DNA from 4 places in the Paenibacillus favisporus genome. Region 2 is predicted to be linked to each of the others. Evidence: riboswitches for the same ligand, from Rfam matches in the RefSeq annotation. Region 2 holds a riboswitch; each other region holds the start of a gene.
The links. Region 2 has a riboswitch for thiamine pyrophosphate ahead of tenA (thiaminase II). Riboswitches for the same ligand answer to the same signal wherever they lie in the genome.
Positions count from the first base shown of each region.

Region 1: it holds a riboswitch for thiamine pyrophosphate, as region 2 does, so the genes downstream of both, ABID47_RS27060 (ECF transporter S component) here and tenA (thiaminase II) in region 2, are expected to answer to the same signal.
Region 3: it holds a riboswitch for thiamine pyrophosphate, as region 2 does, so the genes downstream of both, ABID47_RS19530 (ABC transporter substrate-binding protein) here and tenA (thiaminase II) in region 2, are expected to answer to the same signal.
Region 4: it holds a riboswitch for thiamine pyrophosphate, as region 2 does, so the genes downstream of both, thiE (thiamine phosphate synthase) here and tenA (thiaminase II) in region 2, are expected to answer to the same signal.

Region 1 covers NZ_JBEPLV010000007.1:161,154-166,878, reverse strand. Annotated here, with positions in the region: gene ABID47_RS27085 (AraC family transcriptional regulator) at 1-786, shown strand; gene ABID47_RS27080 (hypothetical protein) at 878-1,000, shown strand; gene ABID47_RS27075 (phosphotransferase enzyme family protein) at 1,234-2,229, shown strand; gene ABID47_RS27070 (SDR family oxidoreductase) at 2,254-3,111, shown strand; gene asd (archaetidylserine decarboxylase) at 3,130-3,924, opposite strand; TPP riboswitch at 4,206-4,319, shown strand; gene ABID47_RS27060 (ECF transporter S component) at 4,399-5,010, shown strand; gene ABID47_RS27055 (ABC transporter ATP-binding protein) at 5,003-5,725, shown strand, end outside.
Region 2 covers NZ_JBEPLV010000003.1:644,162-649,886, reverse strand. Annotated here, with positions in the region: gene ABID47_RS16140 (GyrI-like domain-containing protein) at 1-97, shown strand, start outside; gene ABID47_RS16135 (carboxylesterase/lipase family protein) at 196-1,698, opposite strand; gene thiD (bifunctional hydroxymethylpyrimidine kinase/phosphomethylpyrimidine kinase) at 1,890-2,705, opposite strand; gene thiM (hydroxyethylthiazole kinase) at 2,702-3,550, opposite strand; gene tenA (thiaminase II) at 3,547-4,245, opposite strand; TPP riboswitch at 4,385-4,489, opposite strand; gene ABID47_RS16115 (YrdB family protein) at 4,624-4,950, opposite strand; gene ABID47_RS16110 (class I SAM-dependent methyltransferase) at 5,054-5,725, opposite strand, start outside.
Region 3 covers NZ_JBEPLV010000004.1:369,582-375,306, reverse strand. Annotated here, with positions in the region: gene ABID47_RS19535 (VOC family protein) at 55-441, shown strand; TPP riboswitch at 516-628, shown strand; gene ABID47_RS19530 (ABC transporter substrate-binding protein) at 847-1,899, shown strand; gene ABID47_RS19525 (thiamine-binding protein) at 1,954-2,247, shown strand; gene ABID47_RS19520 (ABC transporter permease) at 2,244-3,002, shown strand; gene ABID47_RS19515 (ABC transporter ATP-binding protein) at 3,033-3,845, shown strand; gene ABID47_RS19510 (TatD family hydrolase) at 3,887-4,741, shown strand; gene ABID47_RS19505 (SRPBCC family protein) at 4,820-5,335, opposite strand; gene ABID47_RS19500 (VOC family protein) at 5,382-5,725, shown strand, end outside.
Region 4 covers NZ_JBEPLV010000002.1:106,596-112,320, reverse strand. Annotated here, with positions in the region: gene thiO (glycine oxidase ThiO) at 1-329, opposite strand, end outside; gene ABID47_RS08560 (thiazole synthase) at 356-1,135, opposite strand; gene thiS (sulfur carrier protein ThiS) at 1,144-1,341, opposite strand; gene thiE (thiamine phosphate synthase) at 1,325-1,972, opposite strand; TPP riboswitch at 2,116-2,225, opposite strand; gene yhbH (sporulation protein YhbH) at 2,464-3,621, shown strand; gene ABID47_RS08540 (NADAR family protein) at 3,899-4,453, opposite strand; gene ABID47_RS08535 (DUF1266 domain-containing protein) at 4,539-5,258, opposite strand; gene ABID47_RS08530 (tetratricopeptide repeat protein) at 5,274-5,725, opposite strand, start outside.

The sequences.
Region 1 (5,725 bases), on a different contig from region 2:
ATGCTGCACGCATCGCCGTCATCTTTTGAAATATTGCCGTCCCTCGCCAAAATTGTGTGCGAGCCCGGCTGGAAATGGCAGAAGCGCGAGAAGGCGCTGGAAAATTACGATTTATTTTATGTGTGGAGCGGGGAAGGGACTGTCATCCGGAATGACGAACCGTATGAGGTCGGCAAGGGGAGCTGCTTCCTGTTCAGGCCCGGCGACCACACGAGCGCCACGCACAACCCGCAGAAGCCGCTCGTTCTGACTTACAGCCACTTTCGGGTGTCCGAGCCTGTGACGGATATTCCGCTGCCGTACCGGAAGCTGACGGAAACCGTTGACTTTGAATACATGCTTGCCCGTTACGTCAGGCTGTTTCTTGTGAACACCTTCGCCGCCCAGGAAGAGGGGCAGCTGATCCTGAAGCAGCTGATGATCCATCTGCTCCGGCACGACCGGCAGCAGCCGGAGGAGAAGAAGGTCAGCAACCAGCTGACCGAGGTGATCCACGAGATCGCCAATTACATTCAGCAGCACCCCGGCTTACCGCACCGGGTCGAGGATCTGGCCGCCCGCGCCGGGTTGTCGCCGCGGTATTTCTCGATCAAATTCAAGGAGCTGATCGGCTCACCCGTTCAATCCTACATTATCCGGACGCGGATCGACCGGGCGCAGCATCTGCTCCTGCATGCCGGCATGAACGTCACGGAGGTGGCCGATGCGCTCGGATACCGCGACATTTTTTTCTTCAGCCGGCAATTCAAGCAGTATACGGGCAAGAATCCGTCCGAAATCCGGTAATTGTTTCCTGCTGTTTCGCGGTCTTCCCCTTTCGGGTAATAAGCTTCAAGCTTGCAAATGCACCGAATAAACGAAGGGAGGAAAGCATCGGATGAGCAGACGGCGGATTCGCAGGCGTGACGGGTATGCCGCAGCTGCGGCGGCGCGGGGGAAAGGCCGTAACCGGATGCGCCGGTTCAGACCGGTCAGCATCATGAGCGACGTATGGTTTTAACCCCACTCGTTAACCTTTTTTATGAACTTCATCACACATGATATAAATGATGTCTAAGAGCAGCGCGGGATGCCAGCCCGCCGCTGCTTTTTTGTGCGCGCATCATCAGATTGGAATGGTCTATAGTACCGGTTACGCGGAGAATGCAGTTCGCGGTTGCGCTCTCCCCCGGCCTGCCGGCTTATGGTATGCTGTGGGAGCAAGGTGTTAAGCAGAGGATGGAGGATAGCGAAATGAATGAAGCATTCGGAGCAAATTCGGAGGACAGCCTGCGCCTCCTGCTGGTTCAGGCAGAGCAGGTGCTGATGTCCGCCCTGGGGAAGTTTGGCATTAAGGAGGAACAAGCGGAATTTATTCAAATTTCAGACCATATTACGTACCGGGTGAGCGCGCGGTCCGGCGGTAAATTTTTGCTGCGGATCCATCCGGTGTCGGCCGACGTACCGGCCATCCGTTCGGAAATGATGTGGCTGAATTGGCTTTCATCCCAAGGCCTGCCGGTTCCGGGGGGCGTAGCGGACCAGGAAGGGAATACCGTGGCGATTTGCGAGGCGGACCGGAGCCAGGGCTGGCCGGTGACGCTGCTGCGCTGGATCGAAGGGGAGCAGGCGGATGGCGGCCTTGATGACAGGCAGGTGTACCGGATGGGCGTGCTTATGGCCAGGCTCCATCAGGCTGCGCAGAGCTTTGTTCCGCCGGAAGGGTTCGTCAGACCCGAATGGGGGGCTGCGAGCCTGACAGAAGATATGCAGCGGCTGGAACGGCGGCACCGCGCCTTTCTGAGTTCCGATGAATGGGCGCTTTATGTACAGGCGGCGGACCTAATCAAAGGTCGGATCGCCGCATGGCCTCCTGGCCCTTCCCGGTATGGCATGATCCATGCGGATCTCCACGAAGGGAACGTTGTATTCAAGGACGGGGAACCTTGCCCTATCGATTTTGGCCGCTGCGGGTTCGGTTATTATGCATACGACTTGGCACAGGCGCTCATCGGTCTGTACCCGGCACAGCGGAGCATGCTGCTGGACGGGTACGAAAGCATGCGACTTCTTCCGAAGGAGAGCGTGTCCATGCTGGAAACCTTTTTCCTGCAGGCGGTCCTGGAGAATCAGGCGTTTCACGCCGGCAATCCGCAGGAAATTCCGTCGCTGAAGGAACAGAAGGGGTATATTCTGTCCGCGATCCGCAGCTACTTGGCGGAAGAGCCGTTTCTGTTTCCGGCGAAATAACATCTGAACGGGAGTGGAGCGCAATTGGGAGAACATGATGAGCGGCCGGTCGTGCTGGTCACGGGCAGTTCCAGCGGCTTCGGGCTGCTGGCCAGCGTGGAGCTGGCTGCCTCCGGATACACGGTTTTTGCCGGCATGCGAAGGCCGGAAGCGAGCGGGGAACTGATGGATGCTGCGCAGACGGCGGGGGTCAGAGAGCATATTCACGTGGTTAGGCTAGATGTGACGGACGGGGGGCAGGTGCTTGAGGCGGTATCGGGCATCCTGAAATCCCACGGACGCATTGACGTGCTTGTGAACAATGCAGGCACCGCATACGGAGGAATGATCGAGGAGATTCCGATGGACGTGTGGAAGGCGCAGCTGGAAACGAATTTCTTCGGGATGGTTGCAGTCACCCAGGCCGTTCTTCCCGCGATGAGAGAGGCCCATCAGGGAACAATCATTCAGATCAGCAGCGTCAGCGGGGCTGTCGGATTTCCCGGCTTTGGCCCCTACGTCTCGTCGAAGTTTGCTGTAGAGGGCTTCAGCGAGTGCCTTGCCCTGGAAATGCGGCCATTCGGCGTCGATGTCGTGGTGGTGGAGCCGGGCTCGTACGGGACGGCCATATGGGACAAAGGATTTGGGCAGATGAGCGCCGCCGAACGGTCACCCTACGAGCGGATGCTGAACCAGGTGATGGCCTTTTCCCGTGACAACGCCGGCCAGCGCGGCGATCCGGCCGATGTGGCCCGGCTGATCGCGAGAATCGCGAGTATGAACAAGCCGGCATTCCGCTATGCGCTGCCTGCCGGCACGCGCTGGACGATGAAGGCCAAGCAGCTGCTTCCGGGCCGGTGGTTTCAGCGGATTATGCTCGCACTCCTGAGCAAAAAAGGCTGAGCCGGATTCGCTTCCGGTTCAGCCTTTATGCGGGTGCAGCTGACCGAGCAGCTGGCCCATGCGGACATGATCTCCGGTCCGGAGGTCTGTCCGCGGGGTGAATGCGCCGTCCTGGATCAGCAGCACGACGGTCGAACCGAACTCAAAATAGGCGAGCGGATCGCCGTTACGCCAGGAATTGGCGGTTTCGTCGTCGTAGCGGATGCTGCTGACATTCATGGCGCCGACTTTGACGACCGCGACTTCTCCCAGGGCTCCCTTGATATACGTAATCAGCCTCTCATTGCGGCACAGCACGGATTTCATCTGGGTCATGCCAAAATCATTAACCGGGTAGCATCGTCCCTTGATATGCTCGCTCTCCACCTTCACACCTGTGATTGGAGAGTGGATCCGGTGGTAGTCTGTAGGGCTGAGGTACAGCACAAAGACATAGCCATGTTTATATAACTCCAGGTGGGGAGAGAAATTAAGCAGCTCCGCCACCGAATAATCCTGCCCTTTCACGTTCAGAATCGTGCCTGAGGTGATTTCACCCATTGCGGTGATCTTGGCGTCGACGGGGCTCGTGAGTACGTGCTCGCCTTCGTGAATTGGACGCATGCCGGGCTTCAGCCGCCGCGAAAAAAATTCGTTGAGCGTGCGGTATTCATAGATTTCTTTCTCCGCTTCATGCGCAGGGATCTGATAGCTTTTGATAAAAGTAGGGATGACCCCTCTGCTGAGCCGGCTGTGCGAGAAGCGTCCCATCATGGAAGAGAGCCACTTTCGCGAGGAGAGCTCTGTCATGAGCCGCAGTAATTTCTTTGTCATGCCTAATCTCCCTTCCATACGTGCCTGTAGCACTCTGAATATATTGACATAGAACGGCTATCAAATCAATATGCAACAAAGGCTGGAAACCGCCCCGGAGAAAAATGGTATTGCCAATCCTTCGAGGATCATGTATTTTGGAATCAATACGGGCCCGATGCCGACTCATCGCGGCGAGGTGCCTGTTACACGGAATCGAACCCAAGCTTCTCATCGCTTTGGACGGCGATGGCTCCGGGACCAGGAGGCGGCGATGCCGCGCCTTGCGTTCATCTGTGTACATATGGGAATACGGGAGCTCGAGCGAATCGGGCTGAGAGTGCAGCTAATGAACCGCTGCTGACCGGGAATCTGATCTGGATAATGCCAGCGTAGAGAATTCAAGTCCTTTTATGGGCTTATTTGACGATCTCCCTCGCTTATCCAGGGGGTTTTTTTATTGCCCAATTTTGGAAAAAGAAAGGATGTTGTCAAATGAACAGCAGTACGATGCAGATGGATCGACCGAAGGGGCTGAAGCTCAGCGACCTGCTCGTGACGATTCTGCTCTCCCTCGTGATCGGGGTGGTGTACCATTTTTGGGGTTCGGTGAACGACTTGTTCAAGCCGCTGTTTTTCCAAGCGGATGAGCTGATGTACGGTATGTGGTTCCTCGCCTCGACGCTTGCCGCGCTGCTGATCCGCAAGCCCGGCGTAGCCCTCCTGGCCGAGGTTGCCGCGGCTCACGTGGAAATTCTGTTCGGCAGTGAATGGGGCCTTCAGCTGGCGATTTACGGCGTAGCGCAAGGTCTTGCCGCAGAGCTGATCTTCGCCCTGTTCCGTTACCGCAAATTCTCCATGGGGGTAGCGGCGCTGGCCGGTATGGCTTCGGGATTGGGATCATTCCTGGTGGATGTGTACTACGGCTACGTCACGGACTATACGACATGGATGATCGTGTTCAAGTACGTGATGCGGTTAATCAGCTCGGCGGTACTCGCAGGGTACCTGGCGTATGCCCTGACCAAAGCTTTGGAAGCAACCGGAGTAACCCAGCTGCTCCGGCCGGTGACAGCCAAGGATTATGAAGCGCTCGATCATGACTGAGGCTAACCGGGGAGCCGCGACGATGCAGCATCCGGCGGTGCATGAGACGGGTCAAGGAGCGGGTCAAAGGGCGGATCAAGGGAGCGGGCAAATTGCCGTTTCGGTAACGGACCTGCGCCTGAAGTTTCCGGGTGAGAGGGCGTTCGTGTTCAAGGATGTTTCCCTGTCCGTGCCGGCCGGGGAAAAGGTGCTTCTGCTCGGCCCAAGCGGATGCGGGAAATCGACGCTGCTGCAGGTGCTCGGCGGGTTGATTCCGGCGGTCATTGACGTTCCGCTCAAATATGCGGACATCCGGAAGCCCCGCTCGTGCGGGTATGTATTTCAGGACCCGGACACCCAGTTCTGCATGCCGTATGTCGATGAGGAACTGGCGTTTGTGCTGGAGAACCGCCAAGTAGCCAGGGAGGATATGGTGCCGCGGATGCGGGAGGCGCTCGGCCGGGTCGGACTGGACCTTGAAGAGCTGCACACTCCGATTGAACGGCTGTCCCTGGGGATGAAGCAGCGGCTCGCGCTCGCTTCGGTCCTTCTGCTGGAACCGGAAGTGCTTCTGCTGGATGAACCCTCGGCGCTGCTGGACCCCGAGGGGAGACAGCAAATTTGGGAGGCGGTTCGCGGTGTATCGGCCGGACGGACCGTGCTGATCGTCGAGCACCGGATCGAGGAAATCGTGAATTGGGTCGACCGGATCGTTCTGTTCGCGGCGGACGGAAGC
Region 2 (5,725 bases):
GAAAGAAGAAGCAGGGGCGTTACGTCGGGCTTATACCTATGATTATGAGAAATACCACCCCGGCGGAGAAATAGAAATTTACATAGCCGTAAAGTAACCAAACCGCTAAGTAACGAAGAATAATGAATACCGTCATGGTTTATGAAAAATAGGTCACACCTGGATTCCCAGGCGTGACCTATTGGCATAGGAAGATTAAGTTGTTCTCCTATCAGACCCGCCGGTCAGCATACGCCGTTTGTCCGCGTCCGGATCACGGGTAACCGCGCTGTCTGCACCGAACACCATCGTCCAGCGTTCCTCAGCATCGTACGCAGGCCACGGCAGAGAAGGCGTTGAGGGCTGTCCGCGCTTGGCAAAAGACGTCCAGGCCTCCTGCATGCGTTCCGCCACGCTCCTCATCTCTTCGTTCACCGGCATACCTGCGCCTGCAAGCAAGTCGAGATTGTTAAACACAAACGGAATTTCGGCGGAATGAAAGGCCGTTCCCAGCAGCGGATCGCCCGGCACCATCGCATAATCGTAACGGTACATCCATACCGCCGCATGCGGCAGCTGGGCTTCTGCGAACTGAAGGGCCGACCTCCAGAAGAACAGTTCGGTCATCGCCTGACGCTGTCCCTCCACGGTGGCCGGATATGCTTCGATCCAGCTCGCCGCTTCCTTTGATCCGGTCACCGCTGTATACGCCCTGGCGTTTTGTTCCTTAGTCAGCATCGGCATGTCTTCCGGTATAAAAAGCGCCCCCTCATCCCGGTTCGTACCAATGATGATCTCGATGCCGGCTGCGGAACCGGCAGCCACCGCTTCCAAAGGCGTGACGGGCAGCAGCTTCCCGTCGACGACCGGCTGGAACAGCATGACAGCACTTGCTCCAGCCGCCTGTTTTAACTCGTCTGCCGCTCTTAAGATCTCCTCGGCAGGCACTTCTTGCAGCCGCTCCAGCTGATTCTCCTGAATGCCAAGGATACCCAGCAGTCCCTTCGTAAGCAGTTTGCCATGGGAGTCCGAAATCGCCTGGGAAGCCCCGCTCTGCATAATCGCCCGGGTGAACAAGCCTCGGGCTGCAGGCATTGCGAGCAGCGCTGCGATGCTCATACTTCCCGCCGACTCACCAAATACGGTCACCTGCTGAGGATCTCCGCCGAAAGCGGCGATGTTGTGCTTCACCCAGCGCAGCGCTTCGATTTGGTCCAGCAGACCGGCGTTGCTAACATAACCGTCTTCGGACTGTCCGGAAAATGGGGAAAAATGCGTAAAACCGAGAGGACCCAGCCGGTAGCTGAGGCTGACGACAATTAAGCCTCCCCGGCGCGCCAGCTCGGAGCCGTCATAAATGGGCAGTCCGCCGCCGCCCGTCACGAAGGCGCCGCCATGGATCCACACCATGACCGGAAGCGGCTGTGGGGCCGGCTCGTCAGGGGCCCACACATTGACGTACAGGCAGTCCTCGGACTGCGGGATCTGATCCCGCTTCAGTCTAAAAGCGCCACCCGTAGGGTTGACGCGCTGCGGGGCGAGCGGTACCGTCATGTCCCCGGATCTGACGCCTGCCCACGGCCGTGCAGGAAGCGGTTTCCGGAAACGCCGCTCTTCAACGGGGGGCTCGGCGTAAGGAATCGCCTTCCAGGTCCGGACGCCGTTCTGAACATATCCTTGAATCAGGCCATTATGAGTACGGATGAGGAGTTGGTCCAATGTCGTTAACATCCTTTCTAGCGTTGGAATCGTTCTACCATTGTAACACTAAAAATTGGACAAAGCCTAACCGAAGCTCGGTGCAATAAACCATCTATCGACGACCACTTAAGGAAGCCAGCTCCAAGAAAAAAACCTGTCTTTATAGACAGGTGCTAATCGCTTGTGAAGCAGGCCGGTATCGGCTGCCTTTATCTTGCTGCCCCTTCCTTTTGGCTGCGATAGGCCCAATGATTCGTCGGACCGCTCCCGCCTCCAATACCGAGCGCGTTCTCGATGGCCGCCTGGATGAATTCACGGGCCGTCCGCACGGCCTCGTTGACCGGGTTCCCTTTAGCCAGCTCAGCGGCGATCGCAGCCGAGAAGGTACATCCCGTTCCATGCGTATGACGCGTGTCAATCCGGCTTCCTTCCAGGGTCGAGAAGGATTTTCCGTCGAAAGTAAGATCAACCGCCTTGTCAGACGATTCGTCATGTCCGCCCTTGATCACAACCATCGCCGGACCGTAAGCCGCGATGCGGTAGGCCGCCTCGCAGCGTTCCTCCATCGACCGGATCGCCATCCCGGCGAGCACTTCCGCCTCCGGAATGTTCGGCGTGACGACAGCAGCCAGCGGCAGCAGCTTGTTCTTCAGCGCGTCAACAGCGTCCTGCTGCAGCAGCCGCGCGCCGCCTTTGGCGATCATAACCGGGTCGACCACCACGTTCCTCCAGCCAAAAGCGGCTATACGTCCTGCGACGGCCTCAATAATATCCGCGCTGAACAGCATACCGGTTTTGACCGCATCCACGCCGAGGTCGGTGCCCACAGCATCCATTTGTTCGGCTGCCGCAGCCGCAGGAAGCGGATATACACCTTGTACTCCGAGTGTGTTTTGAACGGTAATGGCAGTAATCGCGGACATACCGAATACGCCAAGCTCCTGGAACGTTTTAATATCCGCCTGAATGCCTGCCCCGCCGCCGCTGTCAGAACCGGCTACCGTCAAAGCTTTCGGGATGCTCATTGCACAAATCCCCTTCCTGCCGACTCCAGAAGAGCGGTAATGGTTCCTTCCTCCAGCGGGTGGCGGTCCATCACAGACAACGCGTCGAGGAAAGCGATTTGGAAGCTTCCCGGCCCCTCCATGCCTGCCCGCTCAAATGCCCGAACGGCCGCTTCACCGTAGTACGCCAAGGCGGCCGCGCCGGCGGACAGCAGATCGGGTTCGACCGCTCCAAAAGCGGCGATCACCGATGTCAGCAAGCAGCCGGTCCCCGTGACTTGGGTCAGCATCGGATGTCCGCCCCGGATCAGGTATCCCCTCGTTCCGTCGGTGATTACATCTTCTTGCCCGGTAATGGCGACGAGCGTCCCCAGACGATGTGCCGCCCGTGCCGCCAAGTCGGCGGGAGCGGACTCCCCGGACTCCCCTGCGTCGACGCCTTTTATCGCGCCGGATTCACCAATGAGATGGGCAACCTCCGCTGCGTTGCCCCGAACCAGTGACACACGGACCTCGCGCAAAATCCGCAGCGCAGCCTCCGTGCGAAATGCGGTTGCTCCCGCGCCGACGGGGTCCAGGAACACCGGAACGCCATGATCATTCGCCGATCGGCCGGCGCTGATCGCCGCTTCCACCAATTCGCTGCTCAGCGTTCCGAGATTCAGGACGACGGCTTGGGCGACCCGAGCCATATCGGCTACCTCCTCTTTGGCATAGGCCATTACCGGGGAGGCGCCAAGGGCAAGCAGGCCGTTGGCCGTAAAGTTGGTCACGACCACATTCGTCATGTTGTGAATGAGCGGACGCTGCTCTTTTATCCGTAAAGGAAGCTGGATGAGTCCGGACGGAAACATATCGGCGGTCATCGTCCCACCCCTTCCGCTGCAGCCAGGGAAACCGGCCAATCCTCAAGCGTAAACGCCATATCCCAGAACATGTACTCCAGCTGACAGCTGGTCAGAAAATGCTCCATCAGCCGTTTTTTTCTTGCGGGAGGCAGACCCTCCGCCCATTCGTCGAGCAGCCGCCGCAGCTCTACCGTCACGCCGCTTTCCCGGTCCCCGTAAAAGTGCATCCATTCATAAAACGGATGGGATTTCTCCGGCTGGACTTCCTCCAGCAGACGTTGGCCGATTTCCGTATAGGTCCACGGGCAAGGTAACAGCGCAGCTACAATATCCTCAAGTCCCCCTTCGTGGGCGACGTTCAGCATATGCCGGATGTAATGATTGGCCGATGGAGCCAGCGGATAGCCTTGCAATTCCTCATATGCAACACCGGCGACATCACAAAAGTTTTGGTGGGGATGCGTTTCGCTGTTCAAAATAAACGAGATCTGTTCGTTGAAAAGTGCGGTCGTCTGCCGGCAATCACATCGGGATATGGCAATGCCATAGATCCGGATGTAGGCGTTCAAGTATTCAAAATCCTGCTTCACATAGTGAATCAGCTGCTCCTTGGACAAGGTACCTTCCGCAATCCCCCGTACAAACGGATGTTTGAAGATCGCTTGATAAATAGGATCTGCCGCGTGTCTCAATTCTTCGGTAAACCGGGCCATGATCATGCACCTCCGTAAATTTTGACGAAAATCGCTTGTCGGGGCGCGGGGAAGCCAACACAAAAAAGCCGCCCCGAAATGGAGCGGCCGCTATTTGCAGTATCATCCTGAATGTATCTCATCAAGAAAGATGCGTATGTATAGGCCTGCTCCACTTCCCTCCGCCGGTATTAACCGGATCAGGTTCAAAGGGTCCAAGCGATCACTTGTCTCAGCTGCCTCCGCAGCTCCCCTAGTGGATTTTCGTATGATATTTTACAAGTTCATGATTAACTGTAGCTCCGTTTGCCGGTGTTGTCAAACAAAAAAAGCTGCTGGCGGGATACCGGGAAAAAGCTTGTCGATCGTTTAAGCGGATTTCCTGCCACCTTCAAGTGTTTATCTTTTCAACGCGTAAGAAAGGATCATCTCGACGATGACGACAGCCGCATAAATGACGGCGGCCGTTCGATAACCCGATCCGTACAGCGCAGCCGCGGCCAGTCCAAATACGATCAGCTGCAGCACAGCCCGGACGGGAAGCGTCACCGGGAAGGTCGCTTTCGGTGCGACATACATGCCCCAAAAAACAGCAACGACAACCGGCGAACCTATTCCTGCCACGATACGGATCCACAAGGCGGTATCCAGTTTAAATCCCCACAGGCAAAAGGCTGCCAGTGCGCACAGCTCCATTAGAAAAAAGATAAGGTCGATCACAATCATTGCCAAACCCTCCATTTTGGGCCGGTCAGGGCCTTTGGAATGAAGCCATTCTCAGTAAAATTATGCCGATCGTTTCTTGCCTCTCGCGGCGACTCTTCCTCTCTCACTCCGGCTTGTGAGCTTTCACAATTAAAAAATGCGGGTGATGCAGAATCCGCTGGTAGAAGTCGGCCGACTCCGGCAGCCGCTCCAGAAACTCGGGAACCGGCCTTGGTTCGACAACCCGGTCCAGTACAAACCAGCTTGACGTCATATTGACGATTTCCTGCAGGGGTCTACGGAAGAACGTCACTTCAACGCTGCCTGCCTCTTTCTTCGTCCACCTGTCTACAAGCAGCTCCCGTACAAAATAATCCGGTCTCTTAAAAACAGTAAAGTCCATAAACGGATGATGCACCGAAAACAATAACGTTCCTCCAGGCTTCAATACCCGCTGAAACTCACGGAACAAAGGATCCCAGTCTTCGATGTAATGCAGCGTTAGCGAACTGAGAATCAAGTCGAACTTATTAGCTCCGTATGGCAGCGGTTCATTTAGATCATGAATTTGAATCTCCGCTTGACTGCCGACTCTCCGTTTGGCCGCTTCCACCATATCGGGGCTGAAATCGATCGCCGATACCGATGCGCCCCGGGAAACGAACTTCTCGGTATACCATCCCGCGGCACAGCCTGCATCAAGGGCATGGAGGCCGGACATATCCGTTGGCAGCAGCTCCAGCATGGCCGGACGCTCGTAGTATGCGTTGGCCCCGCTGTCCGAATCGGTGTGCAG
Region 3 (5,725 bases), on a different contig from region 2:
TTAATTTAGGGCAAACCCATTACTTATAAGTACTATGAAAAGGAGCTCATACATATGGCTAATAAACGTTTGGATCATGTCGGCATCGTCGTACGGGATTTGGAGTCAACCATCCGATTTTATACCGAGATCGTGGGCCTGGAGCTGAAGGGCAGGCTGACGCACACCAACGGCGTGTTCCAGCTGGCGTTTCTCGGCTTCGGGGGCAGCAACGAGACGGAAATCGAGCTCATTCAAGGCTACAGCTACGACCTGCCGGCCGAAGGCACGGTGCACCATTTTGCGATCCATGTCGACGATATTCAGAAGGAATTTGAGCGGATTCAGGCGCTCGACGGCGTGGAGCTGATCGATCAGGAAATCGTAACCCTGCCCAACGGATACCAATACTTCTTTATCTATGGTCCGGAAAAAGAATGGATCGAATTTTTCCAGAGATAATCTGGAATCGGGCGGATGTCTGGACACCCCCATGGGGATGGACTATAATATGGGAGGAAAACAACCCGAAAACCTTATAGAATCCGGGGTGCTGGAATTGGCCGGCTGAGATTGTATCCCTTCAAGATACTGACCCTTTTAACCTGATCTGGGTAATGCCAGCGTAGGAAACCGTTTGTCACGGCATACAAGCCGTGCTAATCTTGCGCATATGAAGCGTCCCGTTTACGGGGCGCTTTTTTCATTCATACTAGTGAAAAACGGGATTACGCCTTGCGAATGCTTTCTATGATTCAGTCACTCAGATCGGCTTACGATTCTAAATATAACAGGGAGAGGGGATCACCGGTCGTTGCTTCCACAGAGAGAATAAGAACGGCCGGACATCAAAGGAGAGAGAAAGCCATGAAGAACAAATCGATCGGCTTGCTGCTGCTGGTCTGCATGCTCGTACTGGCGCTTGCCGGATGCGGCGGCAGCCAAAACAATACGGGCAGCGGAGAAGGCACATCCGCTTCCGACAGCACGGCAGGCCAGGACGACACTGCAGCGAAGCCGCTGAAGGACGTCAAAGTTGTCCTCGACTGGACGCCCAACACGAACCATACCGGACTCTACGTCGCCAAAGACTTGGGTTACTATAAAAACGAAGGCTTGAACGTCGAGATCGTGCAGCCGGGCTCCACCGGCGCGGACGCCATGGTCGCTTCCGGCAAAGCACCTTTCGGCGTTAGCTATCAGGAGAGTGTGACCCAGGCCCGCACGCAGGGCGTGCCGCTCGTCTCGATTGCCGCGGTCATCCAGCACAATACGTCGGGCTTTGCCGCACCGGTGGACCGGGGCATCAAGACGCCGAAGGATTTCGAAGGCAAAACCTACGGCGGCTGGGGCTCCCCTGTGGAGGAAGCCGTCATGGGCTCCATCATGGAGATCGACAAGGCGGACGTGAAGAAGGTAAAAATCGTCAACATGGGCGACGCCGATTATTTTACCGCCGTGAAGCGGGACATCGACTTCGCCTGGATCTTCTACGGCTGGACCGGAATCGAGGCGAAGCTGCGCGGCGAGCCGCTGGACATGCTGTATGTCAAAGATTATTCCGAGAAGCTGGACTACTACACGCCGGTTCTCGTAACGAACGAAAAGCAGATCAAGGACGACCCTGAGCTGGTCAAAGCGTTTATGCGCGCGACCGCCAAAGGTTACCAGTACGCGATCGACAAGCCGGAAGAAGCTGCCAACCTGCTGCTGAAGGACGTGCCGGACCTCGATAAGCAGCTGGTGATCGAAAGCCAGAAATGGTTAAGTCCTAAATATCAGGACGACGCAGCCCGCTGGGGCGAGCAGAAGGAACAAATCTGGAAGGGCTATTCCGATTGGATGTACGAGCACAAGCTGCTGGACAAGCCGCTGGACGTGAAGAGCGCGTACACGAACGACTTTTTGCCGGAACAGTAAGCCACATCTAACCTAAAATACACGTAATCTTATCAAGAGAGGAAGTTGATTCGCATGGCCAATACGCTGTTAAGCATTCAGGTGATCCCGAAGACGCCGGGCAACGAAGACTCTTACGCCTACGTCGACCGTGCCATTGAGGTCATTCAGCAGTCCGGCGTGAAACATGAGGTGCACCCGCTGGAAACGACGATGGAGGGCGAGCTGGAGGAGCTGTTGGACGTCGTACGCAAAATGCACGAAGCTCTGGTGGCCGCAGGCAGCCCGAGTATCATCTCCCAGGTCAAAATCGCCCATAATCCCGGCGGAATCAGCATGGACAAGCTGACGGAGAAGTACCGTCCATGAGAAGCTGGTGGAAAAACGTATGGCCGCCCCTCGTGGCGGTCATCTTCTTTTTGCTCGTGTGGCAGCTGCTGACCTCCCTGTTCCATATTGAACAATGGATTTTGCCTGCGCCGAGCGACATCGCCCGGGAAGCCGCGGCCGCTTCCGGCGGCTTGTGGGAGCATGTATGGGCCACGCTGAAGCTGACCGTGTTCGGCTTCGCCATCGGAACCGCCATCGGGCTGGTCATCGCACTGATTCTGCATTTGATTCCGTTTTTAAAACAGGCGCTGTATCCGCTGCTCATTCTAAGCCAAAATATCCCGACTATCGCCCTCGCCCCCCTGCTGATGATCTGGTTCGGCTTCGGCCTCCTGCCCAAGCTGATCGTCATCACGCTCGTCTGCTTTTTCCCGGTGGCGGTCGCCGCTTTGGGCGGCTTGAAGCAGACCGATCCCGTCATGATGAACTACATGCGCATGATCGGGGCGGGCAAGGGCCAAATTTTCGCCAAGCTGGAGCTGCCCCACGCACTCCCTTCCATCTTCTCCGGCATTAAAATCGCCGCCACCTACAGTGTCATGGGTGCGATTATCGCCGAGTGGCTGGGGGCCGACAAGGGCATCGGCTATTATATGATGCTGCAAAAATCGGGCTACCGTACCGACCGCATGTTCGTCGCGATCATGATCATCGTCGTGCTGAGCCTGCTGATGTTCGGGCTGATTGCGCTGCTCGAAAAATGGTTCGTCCGCTGGAAGCCGAAGCAGGGCTAGCGGGCTTGGCCGGAAAGGAGAAATACCGTGATGAATAAAGAAACCACGCCCGCGCTGGAGATCGTCTCCGTCAGCAAAAGCTTCAAAGAGAAGCGCCGGACGCTGCCGGTACTCAGCGACATCTCGCTGACCGTGGGCCAAGGCGAATTCGTGTCCATCATCGGACCGTCGGGAAGCGGCAAGAGCACGCTGCTGCACGTGATCGGCGGGCTGACCCGCCCGGATGCCGGCACCGTCCAGATGAACGGCGCCGAGGTGACCGGGCAGCAGGGGCATATCAGCTACATGCCGCAGCAGCCCGCCCTGTTCCCTTGGCGAACGATCGAGGACAATGTGCTGCTGGCCCAGGAGGTGCACGGCCCCGTCAGCCGGGAGGCCCGTGAGAACGCGCGGCGCTGGCTCGCCAAAGTCGGCCTGGCCGGCTTTGAGAAGGCGCATCCGCATACGCTGTCGGGCGGCATGCAGCAGCGGGCGGCCTTTCTCCGCGCGCTGCTCAGCCCGCAGGAGCTGATGTGCCTGGACGAGCCGTTCAGCGCGCTCGATGCGCTGACCCGCAGCGACATGCAGCGCTGGCTGCTCGACATTTGGGAAGAGAACCGCCGCTCGGTTCTCTTCATTACGCACAACATCGAGGAGGCGCTGCTGCTCTCGAGCCGCATTTACGTCTTCTCGAGCCGGCCGGCCGCAGTGCTGCACGCCATCGACGTGCCGTTTCCGCGCCCGCGGCGCGAGGAAATGACGGAAGCTCCCGAGTTTCTGAAGCTGAAGCGTCAGCTGAGCGAATGGATGCGCGAGGAGCAGCGAAAAATGCAGGCTGCACAGCAAGGAGGTTCACGCCAATGAGCGGCAACCACAGCGAAGTAAGCCCCGCAAACGGCCAAGAGATGGTCCTCGACCGGGCAGCGGCGGCATCCGCATCGCCGGCGGAGGCGAACCGGTCGCCGCTCGCGCCCTTGATCGATGCCCATATTCATCTCGATACTTATAAGAAGCACGAGACACAGGCGCTGCTAGGGAGTCTGAAAGATGCCGGCGTCGAAGCTGTCATCGGCGTGTCCATGGATTTGGCATCGAGCCAGGCCAATCTGAGGCTTGCCCAGACTTGGCCCGGGCAGGTCTATCCCGCCTTCGGCTTCCATCCCGAGCAGCCGCTCCCTGCTGACCGCGAGATCGACGCGCTCTTCGGCTGGATGGCGGAGCATGCGGATGACATGGTCGCCGTCGGCGAAGTCGGCCTGCCGTACTACTCGCGGCTGGAGGCCGCCGAAGCCGGGCTTCCTTGGGATAACGGACCGTACGAGGCGCTGCTTGAGCGCTTCGTACGTTTTGCCCGGGACCATGACAAGCCGATCGTGCTGCATGCCGTGTACGAGGATGCGGATATCGCCTGCGATCTGCTTGAAAAGCACGGCGTCTCCCGCGCCCATTTCCACTGGTTCAAAGGATCGGCGGACACCGTGCGGCGCATGGCGGATAGCGGATATTACGTCTCGTTCACGCCGGATATCGCCTATGAGGCGGAGATCCAGGAGCTCGCACGCCGGTATCCTGCCTCCCAGGTGATGACCGAGACCGACGGGCCTTGGCCGTTCGAAGGGCCGTTCACCGGTCAGATAACCCATCCCCGCATGACCGCGGAGGTGGCCCGCGTATGGAGCAGCATCCGTGGCGTCCCCCTGCCGGAAGCCAGGGCGCTGCTGCATGCCAATGCCTGCCGTTTTTACGGCCTTCCGCGCTAAATCAAAAAAGGGTCTGCCCGCTACGGACAGGCCTTTTTCTTTTCCCTCTCCAAATTCAATTTCACCTATCTTCGGGTGTTATCCGCCAACGAGCGCCTCTCCGGTTTCAAGCAGCGTCTTTAAGCCTGAAAGCACAATCGGAAATCCCCTTTCAACAATTTTTGCGGTTTCAGCGGCTTGGTCCAGTCCATCATGCACAACGGTGACGAGGGTTACGCCCATAAGCTCTTCATGTGAACCGATCTCCCACGTAATGCGTATCGGGGGCTCGTGTTTCGCCCCCGGAAACGCAACATACCGCCAACTCATCACGAGTTTACTCGGAGGGTCGATGTCGAGAATGATTCCTTCCGCCCTCTTCTCTTCCCCGTTCCATAATTCGAATGGGGACTCGATTTGCCAATCGGAACGGATGGCGCAATGGTGCCAAAATTTTGACGTCTTGGCCGGATCCGTAATCGCTTGCCAAACCTGTTCGGGGGTTGCCTTAATCGCGATCCGACTTACATGACGGGGGTTGTTTTCCATTTTCATTTCACGCTCCAGTTCAAAAAAATGTTTTGTTTCGCTTGACACGTTACTTTTTGGTAACATATGATGAGGGTATCATAAGTGACTTTATAGTCACATGATAGCGCAAATGGATTTGTTTGTCAGCCGGCGGCATGCAAATCGCATAAAAAATGAATGGGAGCTGATCTTCTATATGACTGAACAGATGATGGACACTCCACAACATGAGGTAGACCGCCTTGATGAGGCAGGGATTCCGCCTATGCAGCTGCATCACATTGGGTTTAAAACGGCAAGGTTTCTGGAGATGCGGGCGTTCTATCGCACCTTCCTCGGGGTCACACCGTCCCTGGAAGTGGAGGGTATCGGTGGTTTTTACACCTTCGATCTGGCTCACCATCGCCTGGTCCTCTTTCATGATCCCGCATGTATCGAGCAGGTACCCGCAAGCGCGGGCATGCATCATGTAGC
Region 4 (5,725 bases), on a different contig from region 2:
CGGCTCTCCAGCGCCAGCAAATCCGCCTCGTGCCTCGCGACGTACAAGCTGCCGGTTTCGGCATATTCGAAGGAGACGCCGGAGATGTCCTTCACCGCCTGCTGCCACTGCGGATACAGCGACAAGCTCTCGCGGCACAACCGGAAGAACTCGTCCGGCGACTCCACGTTCTCCGAATACGGAGCAAGCATTCCTGCCGCCGCCCCAGAGGCCTGCCCGCCGCAGGGACCCTTTTCGAGCAGCGTGACGTTCAGGCCGCGGCGGCGCAGCTCCAGCGCGCAAGATAATCCGATGATGCCGCCTCCCATGACGATGATGTCTCCGCTCATTGTTACAGCCCCCTGTCCATCCTTTTTTATTCGATGACGAGCGATTCCAGGCCGCTGCTGGCCGAAGCATATTTCTTCTTCGGAATCCGCCCGGACAAGTAAGCCAAACGCCCCGCCTCAACCGCCAGCCTCATCGACCGGGCCATCATTACGGGGTCTTTGGCTTTGGCCACCGGGGTATTCATCAGAATGCCGGAGACTCCCAGCTCCATCGCGAGCGCCACGTCGCTGGCTGTCCCGAGCCCCGCATCCACGATGACAGGGACCGACAGCTCCTCCACGATCAATCCGAGATGGTACGGATTCAGAATGCCGAGGCCGGTCCCGATGGGCGCTGCGCCGGGCATAACCGCGGCTGCTCCGGCCTCCTCCAGCTTTTTGCAGATCACCGGATCGTCGGAGATATACGGCAGTACCGTAAAACCTTCCTTGACCAATATTTCCGTCGCTTTTAACGTTTCAATCGGATCGGGCAGGAGCGTGCGCTTATTCGCGCTAATCTCCACCTTGATCCAGTCGCTGAGTCCCGAAGCCCGCGCCAGGCGGGCAATCCGGACCGCCTCATCAGCCGTTGTCGCTCCGGAGGTGTTGGGAAGATAGATGTATTTCTGGGGCTCCACATGCTGCAGAATCGAGTCATCCTCCACCGAATCGAGATGGATCCGGCGGATGGCGAACGTCAGCACCTCAGTTCCCGAAGCTTTGATCGCCTCCATCTGCACATAAGGATCGGGGAACAGCCCGGTCCCCAAAAACAACCGCGACGACAGTTCCTGTCCGCCAACCTGCCAATTATCTATGCTCATTTTTCCCCTCAACCTCCCGCTACGAAATGGACCAGCTCCAGCTTCATTCCAGGTACAACCGGAGTCGTCTCCCACTGCTCAATCTTCAGCACCTGTCCGTCCGCTTCCACCATGACCGGCCTGCCGGACAGCCCCAGCAAGCGGAGGACATCGGCTACCGTCTCGGCCGCCAGCTCCCGCTTTGTTCCGTTAACGACCAGTTCCATCCGCCGCTCCTCCTCTACCTTCAAGCTTGTGAATGAACGCCCGGCATACCGCTTCCGGGTCAGGGCTGCCGACGATTTCGCTCACCGCGCAGACGCGGCTCGCACCGGCCCGGATCACTTCGTCCACGTTGCCCAGCTTGATGCCGCCAATCGCCACAAACGGGATGTTAATGACCCCGGCGACTTCCCGAATGTACGAAAGACCGACCGGATCCACCACATCGGCTTTCGTAGCCGTCGCATAGATCGGCCCGACGCCGATATAATCCGCCCCTTCCGCTTCGGCGAGCTGCGCTTCGGAAATCGCATGGGTGGATATGCCGATGATCTTGGAACCGACAAGCTTTCTGGCTTCCGCGATCGGCATATCGCCTTGACCGAGGTGAATCCCGTCCGCATCCACCTCCATCGCGATATCAACGTGATCGTTCACGATAAAAGGAACGCCGTAGCGGCGGGTCAGCTCCCGCAGCTCTGCTGCCTTGCGCAGCAGCTCTTCCCTGCCGCTTGTTTTGTCGCGGAATTGAACGATGTCCGCGCCTCCCCGAATAGCTTGCTCCATCACGTCCACCAGCCGGCGTCCCGGATGGAACGTCTCGCCGGTAATCGCATACAGACGAAAATCGACCATGACTGCTTCTCCTCTCTTCCCTTTGCCATTCCCTCCATTTCATGCCGGCTTCTATCATCGCGAAGGGTAAGCCCTCGTCTTGCGAAAGCGCCCTCTTACCCGGTTAACACAAAAAAACCATTCGAGAAATACACGAATGGCACCGCAATTCGAATGATATTCTCTACGCCAGCATTACCTGGATCAGATTAACGGTCCGCAGCATAAGGCTGCCATCTCAGCCGGACTTCATCCAGCACCCGCATTCCTATTTAATTTCACAACCACTATAGCCCAAACTGCTGACTTTTGGCAATAGCCAGAGTGAGATCACCGGCATCGGAACGCTTATCTCATCCATAGCAGCGATTCTCGCAAAATTTCATATATTTGGGTGCGGCAAACTTCTTATTTTATCTCTTGCGTCATCACATATCGTCCCCGCCCGTGAATATAAATGTTTAACAAGCCAAAGTTTGTGCTGAGTATGGGAACATGGGAGGTGCCTGAACATGCCATCAGACGATCATTCGCTGTTTGTGGTGTCCAAGGAGGACTGGTCACTGCACCGGAAAGGGTACCAGGATCAGGTCCGCCATCAGGAGAAGGTTAAGGAAATTATCAAGCAGAACCTGCCCGACCTGATCACAGAAGAAAACATCGTGATGTCGGACGGTAAGCAAATCATCAAGGTGCCCATCCGGAGCCTCGATGAATACCGTTTCATTTATAACTACCAGAAGCAAAAGCATGTCGGCCAGGGAGACGGCGACAGCCAGGTGGGAGACGTGCTGGGCAGGGATCCGGTGCAAAAGCCGGGTCAAGGCGAAAAAGCCGGTGACCAGCCCGGCCAGGACATTATGGAAGCCGAGATCAGCCTCGAGGACTTGGAGAACATGCTGTTCGATCAGCTGGAGCTGCCGAATATGAAGCCGAAAGAGCAGCAGGAAGTCGAAACCGAATCGATCACGTTCAACGACATCCGCAAAAAAGGCATGCAGTCCAACATCGACAAGAAGCGGACGATCCTGGAAAATCTGCGGCGCAACGCCACCAGCGGCAAGCCGGGAATTCACCATATCAGCCCCGACGATCTGCGTTACAAAACGTGGGAGGACATCGTCGTTCCCCATTCCAGCGCGGTCATCATTGCGATGATGGATACGTCCGGGTCGATGGGCACGTTTGAAAAATACTGTGCGCGCAGCTTCTTCTTCTGGATGACCCGCTTCCTGCGCCGCCAATACGAAAAGGTCGACATCGTCTTTGTGGCCCACCATACGGAGGCCAAAGAAGTCACCGAAGAAGATTTCTTTACCCGGGGCGAAAGCGGGGGCACGATCTGCTCGTCCGCCTACCAGAAAGCGCTGGAAATTATCGACCGGCGCTACCCGCCCGCCAAGTACAATATTTATCCGTTCCATTTCTCGGACGGCGACAACCTGACTTCCGATAACGAACGCTGCGTGCGGCTGATTGGCGAGCTGCTTAAAGTCAGCAACATGTTCGGTTACGGAGAGGTCAACCAGTACAACCGGAGCAGCACGCTGATGTCCGCGTACCGGAATATCAAGCTCGACCAGTTCATGTATTACGTCATCAAGGAAAAGGGCGAGGTCTACCAGGCGCTGCGTACGTTCTTTAAAAAGCAGGAAGGCGCACTGACCTAAGCCGAAACACCGCCTCCTCGAACGCAAAATTATGGCATATAAAAAGGTCGTTGTCCCGTTACGCGAGTAACCGACAACGACCTTTTTGCATGGCCGGGTGACCTCTATATAGCATGACCCTCGATTTGCAGCCTTTTTCCCACAGTCGACTGATCCTGACTCCTGCCAGGCCCCTCACTGACGGCATGCTCCTCATTGCCAGCGTGCTCCTTACTGCTGCCAAGTTCTTCACTCCCGCTAGGCCCCGCACGCACGACGTGCATGTTTCGTACTTCCGCTAGACTTCTTCCGCCTGCAGACGGTCCCGAACCTCCATCAAGGCAAAGCCAAGCAGGTTCTTCCCTTTCCACAGCAGCGGGTTAAGGACCGCTTCGTCGTCCGCGGCCAACCCAACGCCCCAGATCGAATCCACGGGACTTGCCTCTACCAGCACCCGCTGCCCGGTGCCCAGCAGAAATTGCTTCAAATCGTCGTTTTGGGAAAACTTCGCTTCATTTCCCCGGACCACAATGGAGTACCCTTCCCGGTCCCATGCGGCTGGATCGAATCCTCTCACCTTCCGCCCCAGATCTTTGGCCTGCTTCGGATGCTTGGCAGCAAGAATCTGTTCCCGGATCTCTTCGTCACCGAACAGCCTGGCTTTCTCGGCCATCATATAATGCTCGGCACTTGCATATTCCACACCGTCCACGGTAAACTTTGCTTCCCACCACTGGCTGAAGCAGCTCTTCGTAATAGATCCGTCCGCCGCGGGCTGGTGCCCCCAGAAAAAAACATATTTCAGCTTGGTCCCTTTCCGGAATGCCTTCCGTAGTTCTTCCAAGGTATACATCCAATTCCCCCCTATAAGAGCTTCGGGCGTACTTAAGCCCTACAATCTAAAGGTCCTGTGACCCGCAAGCCCGTTGATCCCCGCCTCAGGCATCCAGACTGGCCGATCCCTTGCGGTACGCTGCTCGTTCGCCTCCCGGTTCAAGCGGAATATCCCATGGCGCCTTCCGGGAAGCGAAGGTACCCATCCCCAGAAGCGTCTGCCCGCGGGTCATGATGTGGACCATATTCCCAAACTGCTCCTCCGGTTTCCAAAAGCGGCTGGCGGCCATAAATGCGATCAAATACTCTTCCCAGCTGCCGTAGTGCTGCTGCACGTACCCGGCGGCTTCCAATTTAATGGCCCAGGCCTCTTCCTTCGTCAAATATCCGTAAGCGAGCCCAACCCGGCTCAAGAAAATCGCCCAACCGCCCCCGAAGGCAGCTATTTCTCCGGCAGGCAGCTGCGGCAGAAACGTCTGAATCACGCTCATCCGCGCATATTCCGGATGATCTTTGGACGCCTCCATCCAGTTTTGCCTTGCCTGTTCCGGCAGCGCCGACAGTTCGGCGTGCAGAGCCTTATAATCGTCACGGTTCCCGTCCTCCAGCAGCCAGCGAATCCGGGTCTTTAAGGACTCGGCATCCTTGATGTCCCAGAGCCGCAGCCCCTTTTTCAAAACCCGGTTCCCGAGGTAACGCTCAAATTTCAAAAACTCGTACGGCACATAATAATAAGCCAGCACGCTGTCGATGCATACGCTGGAGAGACTGCGGAAGTACAGCTCCAGCTGTTTGATTTGCTTCTTCTTGTAATCGCTGCGCATGTCGTCCTCCATTATCTAGGTTGATAGCACCCGGTGTGCTCTTAACGTTCTGTATAAATACCACAGCAGAATGGCCACGAACACCCCCGTGACGATAACGGGCACGTCAAAAAACAACTGCAGCACGATATACACAAAAATATAAAGCCAAGTTAACCGAAGAAATAAAAAACCGTCGAATATAATATTGTTTTTGACCACTTTGCGGTGCTCGGCCGGGTCGATCTTCCCCTGATCGTAGTGATGCTTATTTGCCGTAGACGACCAGTACATCAGGGTGCTCATATGCTGATTGTTTGTGTCAAAAGAACGCTTCATCCGTTCCTTGGCCTCCGATATCCGTCCCATCGCGGTGAGGCACCGTCCCGCCAAACAGAGTGCATCCTGATCTTCCGGATGGGCAGCCAAAATGCGCTCGCAATCCGAAAGCGCCTCTTCATACCGCTGATCATCGTATCGAAGCTGTG